One region of the Companilactobacillus farciminis KCTC 3681 genome, then DNA from elsewhere that is predicted to be linked to it. Evidence: predicted binding sites of a transcription regulator. Region 1 holds the regulator's gene; each other region holds the start of a gene.

The links. Region 1 encodes NrdR, which represses ribonucleotide reductase genes. Its sites were predicted from a motif close to ACACNATATATNGTGT; they were not measured.
Region 2: the regulator NrdR is predicted to act here: its motif matches at 2,080-2,095, upstream of nrdH (glutaredoxin-like protein NrdH).
Region 3: the regulator NrdR is predicted to act here: its motif matches at 2,102-2,117, upstream of nrdJ (ribonucleoside-triphosphate reductase, adenosylcobalamin-dependent).

What each region holds. Positions count from the first base shown of each region.
Region 1 covers NZ_CP017702.1:1,039,461-1,042,721, reverse strand. The annotation lists gene dnaI (primosomal protein DnaI) at 1-298, opposite strand, end outside; gene LF20184_RS05100 (DnaD domain protein) at 300-1,652, opposite strand; gene nrdR (transcriptional regulator NrdR) at 1,664-2,137, opposite strand; gene coaE (dephospho-CoA kinase) at 2,159-2,752, opposite strand; gene mutM (bifunctional DNA-formamidopyrimidine glycosylase/DNA-(apurinic or apyrimidinic site) lyase) at 2,749-3,261, opposite strand, start outside.
Region 2 covers NZ_CP017702.1:108,754-112,014, reverse strand. The annotation lists gene LF20184_RS00500 (hypothetical protein) at 1-153, shown strand, start outside; gene LF20184_RS00495 (hypothetical protein) at 196-1,125, opposite strand; gene LF20184_RS00490 (LVIS_2131 family protein) at 1,255-1,881, opposite strand; gene nrdH (glutaredoxin-like protein NrdH) at 2,147-2,377, shown strand; gene nrdI (class Ib ribonucleoside-diphosphate reductase assembly flavoprotein NrdI) at 2,379-2,750, shown strand; gene nrdE (class 1b ribonucleoside-diphosphate reductase subunit alpha) at 2,731-3,261, shown strand, end outside.
Region 3 covers NZ_CP017702.1:754,127-757,387, reverse strand. The annotation lists gene nrdJ (ribonucleoside-triphosphate reductase, adenosylcobalamin-dependent) at 1-2,074, opposite strand, end outside; gene LF20184_RS03565 (hypothetical protein) at 2,674-2,868, opposite strand.

The sequences.
Region 1 (3,261 bases):
TTTCTTTGTTCTTAGTTCTTTCATTGGGATAATAAGCTACTTCAATATTGTGATTATTGACGATCAATTTAGGATAATAGCCTTTAGACAATTCGCTGGCATGATTCTTATTATTATAAAATTCATAAATACTAGCAGCACTCGTGGAAAGAGCGTTGGGATTAATTGAATCGCTATTTTCCTTGAGAAACTTCTGTACGTCAGGATCTTTTAAGGCACCATTAAGTAAACGGCGGTAATCCTCCGTTAAATTTTTTGAATTTAAATATTCTGCCAGTCTGTTTCCTAAATTTTCCATGTTATTTATCCTTATTTCTTAATCGTTTTAATCTATCCTGCAACTGAACCCCATTATCTTGTTGTTTATTTGTAGGAATTTTAGCTTTAACTTTAGACCAATCGGTTGCTTGTTCGACTTTACGGTTTTTATTGTTATAACGCCGTTTGCCACGAGGACGATTTTGGAAATCAGTAATTCGTTGCAGTGCTTGCTCTGGCGTTTTAACACCGTTTTGTGTCCAGTCATTTGCCACAGTCTCTAAAAATGGTGTCGATAAAACTGATGAGCTTTGTAAAATATAATAAACCATAATATTTATAACAGAAGATGGCAAATATGCCTTCATTGCCATATCTCGCAAAGCATTTGCCTCAACTTTACCAACAAAGCCACCACTCTTTTGCTTTTGAGCAGCCAAAAAGTCCGCTGGAGTTAATTTCTTAGCTTGTTGCAAAATCAATTGATCTGAACGATTAAAGTTATGTGTCTCATCGTCTTTAGTTTCAACCATTTCTGGTTGTTGACGTGCAGATATATTAGCGTTCTTCTCGAATCGGTCCTGAATAGACTTTTTCAAGCGATCGGGATCAATTTTATTATTGACGATATCGCAAGTTTTACCGATAAATTCAATAATCGTCATTTCATCGATACCATAAAATGCATGTAAATTGATTATTAAATCTTGATTTTCCAATAAATTATCTGGACTGATCTTAAATGACTGCTCGATTCGATCAGAAATCAGTTCCCAATCAAGCGGTTGAATGTCATTCTCATTCAAAGCTGGCTTCTGCTTCTTAGTCTTCGAGAATTCACTTCGAATATTTTCAACATCAGTCGGCGTATTGATCAAATCATCATTGTTTAATTTGAAAACTTCCAAAAAGTCTTTGGTGATCTCATCGGAATTTTGCAAAATCATCTCCGAATGACTATATTTATCAGCCAATAAACGATATCTTTTATCACCAATTTGTTCATATAGAAAAATACTCAACAAATCATCTCTAAAAAAGTCATCTGGTGATAGAGGTTCAAACAATTGATAGACATAGTAAGGTCCTATATCATCTTTTTTTCTAAAAGTTCGGATCAATCCCAAAGCTTCACACTTGATTCGTGCTTCATAAAATCTCTTGATATCAATTCCCAATAAACTGAACAATTCAGCATGTGGCTTACGCTGCGTGATCAATTCTTTATTAGGTAATTTTTCCCACAACAAAAGATACAGACTGAAAGATTCTGTACCCAAAATTGGTAAATATAAATCTGTCAAAACGTGACGGTCTTCATCATTGAGATGACCGTTAGGCAGGCACCAATATCCCACTAAAGGCGTAAACTTATCGGATGCATTATTAGACACAAGCCCACCTCTTATTTCTTATCAATTTTTTTGCCGTTCGCCATCATTTCCTGAACTTCTTTCATGAAACTATTCATATCTTTAAATTCACGATAAACGCTGGCAAAACGAATATAAGTGACATCGTCAACTTTGGCTAAAATTTTCATGACGTGTTCACCAATCAATTGTGAGCGTACTTCACTCTCACCAGTTGATCTAATTTCATTTTCAACTTTATCAACGATTCCATTCATTTGATCCATCGTAACCGGACGTTTTTCGGCTGCACGTACGATTCCTCGCAATAACTTCTCACGACTGAATTCTTCACGATTACCATTTTTCTTAATTACTAATAATGGTGCCTTTTCTAGTCTTTCAAATGTTGTAAATCTAGTGCCGCAAAACTCGCATTCACGACGTCTTCTAATAGCACGACCTTCATCACTAGGACGACTGTCGATTACTTTTGATGAATCATGATGACAATGTGGACAAATCAAAATTCTAACCTCTTTTCCAAATCAAAGTTGCGATATCAACTTATCGAACTCATCTGCTAAATGCGTCAAATCGCCTGAATTATCAATCACAAAATCAGCTCGATCTCTTTTCTCTGACATCGACATTTGTGAATTGATACGATCTAGGGCAACTTCCTTGGTCAAATTATTTCTATTCATTAAACGTTTTAACTGTACTTTTTCATTAACATAAATAGTTATTATACCGTCAAAATACGGTTGATATCCACCTTCAAACAATAAAGGAATCTCAAAAATAGAAATAGTCTGCTCATCTGATGCTTTAGTATCGGCGATTATTTTTAAAATTCTTTTCTTGATCAAAGGTCGAGTGATATTATTCAAATTTTGTAGCTGCTCACTGTCTGAAAAAACAATTCCCGCTAATTTTTGGCGATTTAATGTCTGGTCAGAATTCAATACCTCTTGACCAAATTTTTCAACTATTTGTTTTAATCCGACACTGCCCACTTCAACGACTTGACGCGCAATTTGGTCAGCATCATAAACTTTGCAGCCATAAGTTTTAAAAAAATCTAGGATGGTTGACTTTCCAGCCGCAATTCCACCAGTTAATCCGTATATTTTACTCATTTGATTACTTGACACTTCGGACAAAAATGCGTACCACGACCACCAACTTTGATTTTTTCGATCTCAGTCTCGCATCTTGGACAAGGTGTCCCCTCTTTACCATAAACTTTCAAACTATTTTGCATATTACCTTTGTGACCGTTGGCGTCAATGTATGAACGAACCGTTGAACCACCAGCTTGAATGGCTTGTCTCATCTCTTCATTGGACGCTTCAATAATCTTTTGAATGTCTTTATCAGTCAGATGATTAGCCGACGTTTCTGGATGAATCTTCACCTTCCACAAAACCTCATCAACATAAATATTTCCCAAACCACTCATCACTGATTGATCCAACAGAACGGTCTTGATATCTTTACGATGACGTATAATTCTAGGCTTCAAATTTTCAAAAGTAAAGTCTTTTGATAAAGGCTCCGGTCCAAGCTTTTGAATCGACTTGTTATTGCTTAAATCATCAGTATTCCACAACTGCATTCGGCCAAATTTTCGAACATCATTATAAAT
Region 2 (3,261 bases), 930 kb from region 1:
ATGGATTATCCATTCCAAGGTAAAGTTGAAAAGATCTATGAACATTCAGCTTTGATGGAAATTGTGAAAAACGATCCTAAAGACAACTCTAACAAGATGGAATTGAATAATAAGATTGTTGTCAGCATCAAAAAGATCAAAAAAGCTAAATAGTTAATACCTAGGCAGTGTTTCCATTTTGGGAATACTGCTTTTTTAGTCGCCTTCGTTTAAATCAAAGTCATCATAAGTATCATAATAATCGTCATCTCGGTCGTCTGCAAAATCATACGTCTTAGATTTCTCTTTGTTATCTTTTGATTGATGATATTCAGTAATTGAATCTGCAATCCCCATCTTTTTTAAAGCCTGCTCTTTGGGATTCTCCGCTAAATAATACAATTGATTCGTCAGATCATCTTTTAAACAAGTAGCTGATATTTTAGAAAAAGTAACCTCATGTTCAGCCGTAATATCATTCAGATTAAACGTTTTTAAAACATACTTCCTACTCTTAATCAAAATCTCTGGATGAAAATAACGTGGAAACTGTAGCGAACCGTCACTCTGAACTATTGCCTCGTAAGAATTTCGATATCCTGTATTGAAGCTAATATAATCGCGAAAATCCAAACTATTAACGTAATATTTATTATCCAAATCTTTGGGGGATAAACGCAAATCAACCGGCAAAGAGCCTAAGTGATACAATTCTTTATCTAAGATTTTTAGAGCCGTTTGATAATCATCATTACTATCGAATAACTCCAAATCCTGATTATCCAATAAACGAATTTTTTGAAACAGATTACCATTGTATAGTACATAAGTATTATTTTTCAAATGACGATATGAAACGTCAGATAATTCATCAGTTTCTTGACCACTAGCTAAGTCGTTGAGCAATATTTCATTATCTTTGATCGTCAATTCCGACAATTGGTCACTTTCATCTGAACGATTACTTTTAGAATATTGATAATAAGTATTTTGGAGTTGGTCTGGAATTCCCTTGGTAAAATTTAAAGTCTGCTCGGTACTCTTTTTAATGACCTGAGGTTTCTTTTGTGGATGATGCTTTACTTGCGAACATCCCCCAACAAAAAATACCGCAATCATTACTACTAAACCCCACTTCTTTCTCATTCAAAATCCCTCTCGCGTCAAGATAAACAATAGTCTAGCATGAGGTACGAGAATTTTTACCATAAATAACTATTTATATCAAAATCGAATAAAAATCCCACTAGAACACAATCTAGTGGGATTTCTCAATTATTTTTCAACTTCAATAAACGATCTGGCTGGAACCCTCAAAACACGATATTCCATCGCATAACGGTTAGCTTTCAAACCTAAACCATTAATGAAATTATTCTTATATTTAGCTTGTACAGTTATTACGTAAGCATATTGATATTTAGAATCTAGTTTTTTAATCTTCTTCATTGGCCAATCCAAATGGATACCTGAAACCGTAAATGGCAATGTAGCATCTGAAATAGTTGAATCACGACTAGAAACTGTATAAGTCGTATTGTTCAACCAATATTGATATACATCGGTACTGGAGTTGGATTGCTTCTTATCGATTTTTACATAGTAGCCTTGACCGTCATCAGTCGTCTGTACAATCATCGGATCATACTTGTAAGATACTGACACAGCTTCCTTATCAGTCAAATCAACTCTTGTAAATAAACTCGTATATAAGAGCCCACTGACCATTAAAATTATTACTACAATTTCTAGTAGATCTGTCAAAATCGTCTTCCAAGTAATTTTTCCCTTTTTAACAACTAAAATATTTAAATGACGATTTCTAATATTGAATACAACAAAAATTAAGAGCGCAATTACAATGATCCACGCTATAATTCCTACAAAATTCCAAGAATTCATAGTCTTCTCCCAACTAAAATTAATTGTCTTAAACACTTCATAACTTTATAATAGTCATTACGCTAATTTTACCACGAATCGAAAAAATAATTGAAATAGAGATGCAAAACGATACAAATTGTGTGGGCATACTAGTTTGCGCGTTTTTTGTAATGACAGTATAACCACGCTATATCGTGTATACATCCGTTACAACGAGCACAATATATTGTGTTTATATTTTTTAATGATTATACTAAATGAGAATATGAGAGGAAGTAATACTATGAACAACGTAATCGTCTATAGCAAAAACAATTGCATGCAATGTCGCATGACTAAAAGATATCTAAAGGAACATAACGTACCTTTTGAAGAAAGAAATATCAATCAAGATCCACAATATCTTGATTCCCTAAAGCAACAAGGTTTCCAAAGTGTTCCTGTCGTTATGAATGAAGCAATGGACCCAATCGTCGGTTTCCGTCCAGACAGCTTGAAGGAACTAGTTGGATAAAATGAACTTAGCTTACTACTCTATCACTGGCCAAACTAAGCGTTTTGTTGAGAAATTGGGAATAGATGGATATGAAATAACCGATGCCGATCCGTTTTATAAAATGGGTCGGTCATTTATTCTCATCGTGCCTTCTTATGACGACGACATGATGGACCCAGTGATCGATTTTCTTCAATATGAAGATAACGCCAAAAACTGCGTCGGCGTAGCTGGTGGAGGAAACCGCAACTTCAACACCCTCTACAACCATACAGCCAAAGACATCGCTGCCGCTTTGAATGTTCCTGTCGTCTTCGAATTTGAATTCAACGGAACAACTAAAGATGTCGAAAATTTTAAGAAAGTAGTGAATGAAATTGGGATTAAATAACCTCGATGCAACTAAACTAAGTTATTTCAAATTGAATAACGAAATCAACATCCCCGTTGATGGCAAGATTCCTTTGAATAAGGACAAAGAAGCAGTTCAAGCCTTCTTTAAAGAAAATGTTCAACCTAATACGAAAAAATTCGATACTTTCAAAGACCACATTGATTTTCTAATTGATGGCGACTACATCGAAAAGCCCGTCATTGATAAGTATCCTTTAGCATTTATCGAAGACTTATACCACGACTTATTAGATCAACATTTCCAATTTCAATCATTTATGGCAGCATACAAGTTTTACAACCAGTACGCTCTCAAAACAAATGATGGCGACCTTTATTTGGAAAATTACGAAATGAGGATTCTTTTTAATGCCCTTTTGTATGCCAATGGCGATCAAGATTTAGCCAAAGCCTTAGCCACAGAAATGATTGCTCAGCGTTATCAACCCGCTACACCTTCATTCTTGAATGCCGGCAGAAAGCGTCGTGGCGAATACGTCTCTTGTTTC
Region 3 (3,261 bases), 290 kb from region 1:
GCTTGAAGCCTGAACCAGTATATGGCAAGAGTGATGTTGACTTAGTTACATTTCTGTATTGGTACATCAATGGAGCAATTTGGTCGCCTTCTTCTGGTTGGAAGGTAATCGTACAACTAACCGCATTGTCTGACCAATAAGTTTGTAAGAAAGCTTGTGTAGCGAATTGTTCAGCAATAGAAACTGATCCGGCTGATGCAAAGTTAGGATCATCAGCATTTTCAGCTTTAACTGGGAATTCAACACACATTGTATGTTTTGTATAAATATCAGGTTCGATCTTGTATCCACAAGCTTTCAAAGCTGGTAGCAATGGATCTGAGTCTTGGAATCTGATTCTTTGAATTAAGTAACCTGCATAGTGGAAATGCATACCTTCAGACACACCAGCAAGCTTAGCAACTGTACCGGATGGCTTAACAGTTGTGTGCTTGATAGATGCCTTACATCCTAATGCGTTTGAGTACTCCTTGTCAGCCTTAACAACAGTCTTGTACAAGTCATCAAACTTGTCAGCAACACGTTGATCATAAATAGGTTTTTGAACTGTTTCACCTGTTTCAGGATCTGTGGTAGGTTCAAAACCAGTCACAACACGATTACCAAATGTTGTCAAAATCCAGTCTTGAATACCAGACATTGAAACACCGATACGACGGTTCTTTTGAATAACTTTACGAGAAACTTCCCAATCGTAATTACTGAATGTAACACGTTTTGTATAACGAGCAGCTAATGAGAAAGCTTCTTCCAAACTCCAACCTTGTTCACTAGCAATCAATGGAAAGACTTCAAACAAGTTACATGGTTCACCATTGCTTAGAGAAATTTCTCCACAAGGATTAGTTCCTTCAACGCCATCATCGATACCTGGTTGATAGCCATCGATTGCACGACCATAATTACGTGACAATTCAAGGTTAACAATTCCTGGTTCACCATTATGAGTGATTGAATCAGCAATAGGCGCATACTTATTAAATTTGGTATCAACTGCCACACTGTTATTTGAAGCCCAACGGTGGTGATATAACTTTTCTTGATCTTGTTTCATAGTAATAAAGTTATCATCAGTAGCGCCACCTAAAGCAAGCTCTGCAGAGCGACGAACATTACCAGCAACAACGGTCTTACCAATCAAGTTACCCATGTCAGTACAGTCAACAGAAGTCAACTTTCTGCCAACGGCATTGTTCAAAACTTCATTGATGTCAAAGAACATTTCAATCAATGGTACAGGACCTGAAGCAGTACCACCAAAACCTTTGATCTTTTCACCTTTAGCACGGATATCAGTAATATCTAATACTACATCGTTCAAGCCATCATTTGTGTCGTTGAAGTGAGCATCGATCATATTGGCGTTACCAATAACCCAGCCTTCACGCGTATCTGGCAATTCATAGTGACGTTTGTTGTCATAAGAATTATTAGCTAACCATTCGTCACGATCTACAGCACCAGCAGCGATTGAATCTTTATAAGAAGCACTTTCTTTGCCGATCAATACTGTCAACTTAACCTTTTCGTCAACAACTGGCATCAACTTCATATTTGATGGGACAACGGAAAAACCAACGCCGCCACCCTTCATCAATTGATCAAACATGAATGAAAATGGCATTGAAACAGCCAATTGATCCTTTTGTAGATATGAAGGAACGATATGACTTTCACCATATTTTTGTGGTCTAACAGCAATAAACCAACAATTGTTCAAAGCATCCCCATTACGGTGTTGATACTCTGTTCCAGAGATCCAAAGGTTTCTACCTGAAGGAGTGGCAGCTAATCCATAGATCAACTTATAAAGTTCTTGGGCTTCTTTAACTAAGCCATTATATTGTTCATCGGTTAAATCATCATTTTGTAAACGAGGGTCCAAGTTGATATTGCCTTCAACCACACGTTTAACAGTTTCAGACCAGTTTTCAGTCCGGCCTAATTCGTCAATAAAACGAGCATAGGTACGTTTATATGTAACCCAGCCCAATTCACCCCAGTGGGGTTTAACTGTCTTTTTTACTTCGTCAACGAAGTCATCTGATAAAATAATTTTATTAATAGTGTTCATTAACATTCACTCCACAACTTTTTGATAACACAATATATAGTACCCCGATTTGATTTGAATAACAACATCTTGTATTTAAATTTATTTGGCGAATAAATTAGCACTAAATCTTGTGGTTGTCATTTCGGCATTTGCAATCAAAAAAAGGACTACTCGTAATTTAATAAATTCCTAAGAATTTTAAGCGAAAAATCTAAGGTCGCAATTACTATTCTAATATCGAATCGAAAGACTTAGCAATGATTTTTTTAATTTAAACTTTGGACCGAAATTCAAGTGGATAACGCCAAATTTTATCCTTGACACGAACATATGGTTGTCACGTCAGGTGTTCCACAAGAAAAATAATTTTAGAACGAAAAAAAGCCTTTCAATTCATAACGAATCAAAAGACTTCTCTGCTACCTTGCCTTAAAATACTTTCTTGTAACGCTGATTAATTAGATATTCCAACCTTTTAACCGACTTATAACGGCGTCTTCATAACGTGATATCTATAAATTTACTTGATCAATGCGAGATGTAACTTGTGAATTATATTGTGAGAATAAACCAATTTGATGATCTTTTCGATAATGATCCCAATCCATCTTCCGAACCTAAATTTTATCGCTACCAGCTCTAGTTTCAGAGACTAATACTTTCGAATGACTGAAAGGATAAACAACGATCAATAACAATGAAATCAGATAACCCTTTGTGAAAAATAAACAGCCAATTATCATCATGAACGTTATAACGTCCAAAACGGTTAATCTTCGATAATATATTTTTGATTGGTCCAAAGTTTGCATCGCAAATTCCTCCTATCACATTTTCAAGCTCATTATAATCCCGTCCAAAAAGTTAAATTTAAATTCAATCGAAGCTTAACAATATCTTAGCTATTTTGGCATACGAAGAAAAATATTTTTTTAATGCCTTACTTTCTCTGTGCATTTGGCTCTTGTCATAGTTTGGTTATTTAAAAATGTAGAAGAGTTCTATTATTCACTATATATGATTTCATTTTTTTGAATTAAACGAGATAAATAATAAAACTAGGATCCAGTCTGGAGCACAAGTTCTGTGATGGCTCAGCCGCCAAATTTTTTGTTAGTGCTTTAGCACTTACAAAAAGGCCTAGTTTTGAGATTTTGCGTCTTTGGGGCCATGCAAAAGCTCAAAATAGTGCCGGCAGCGTTCCA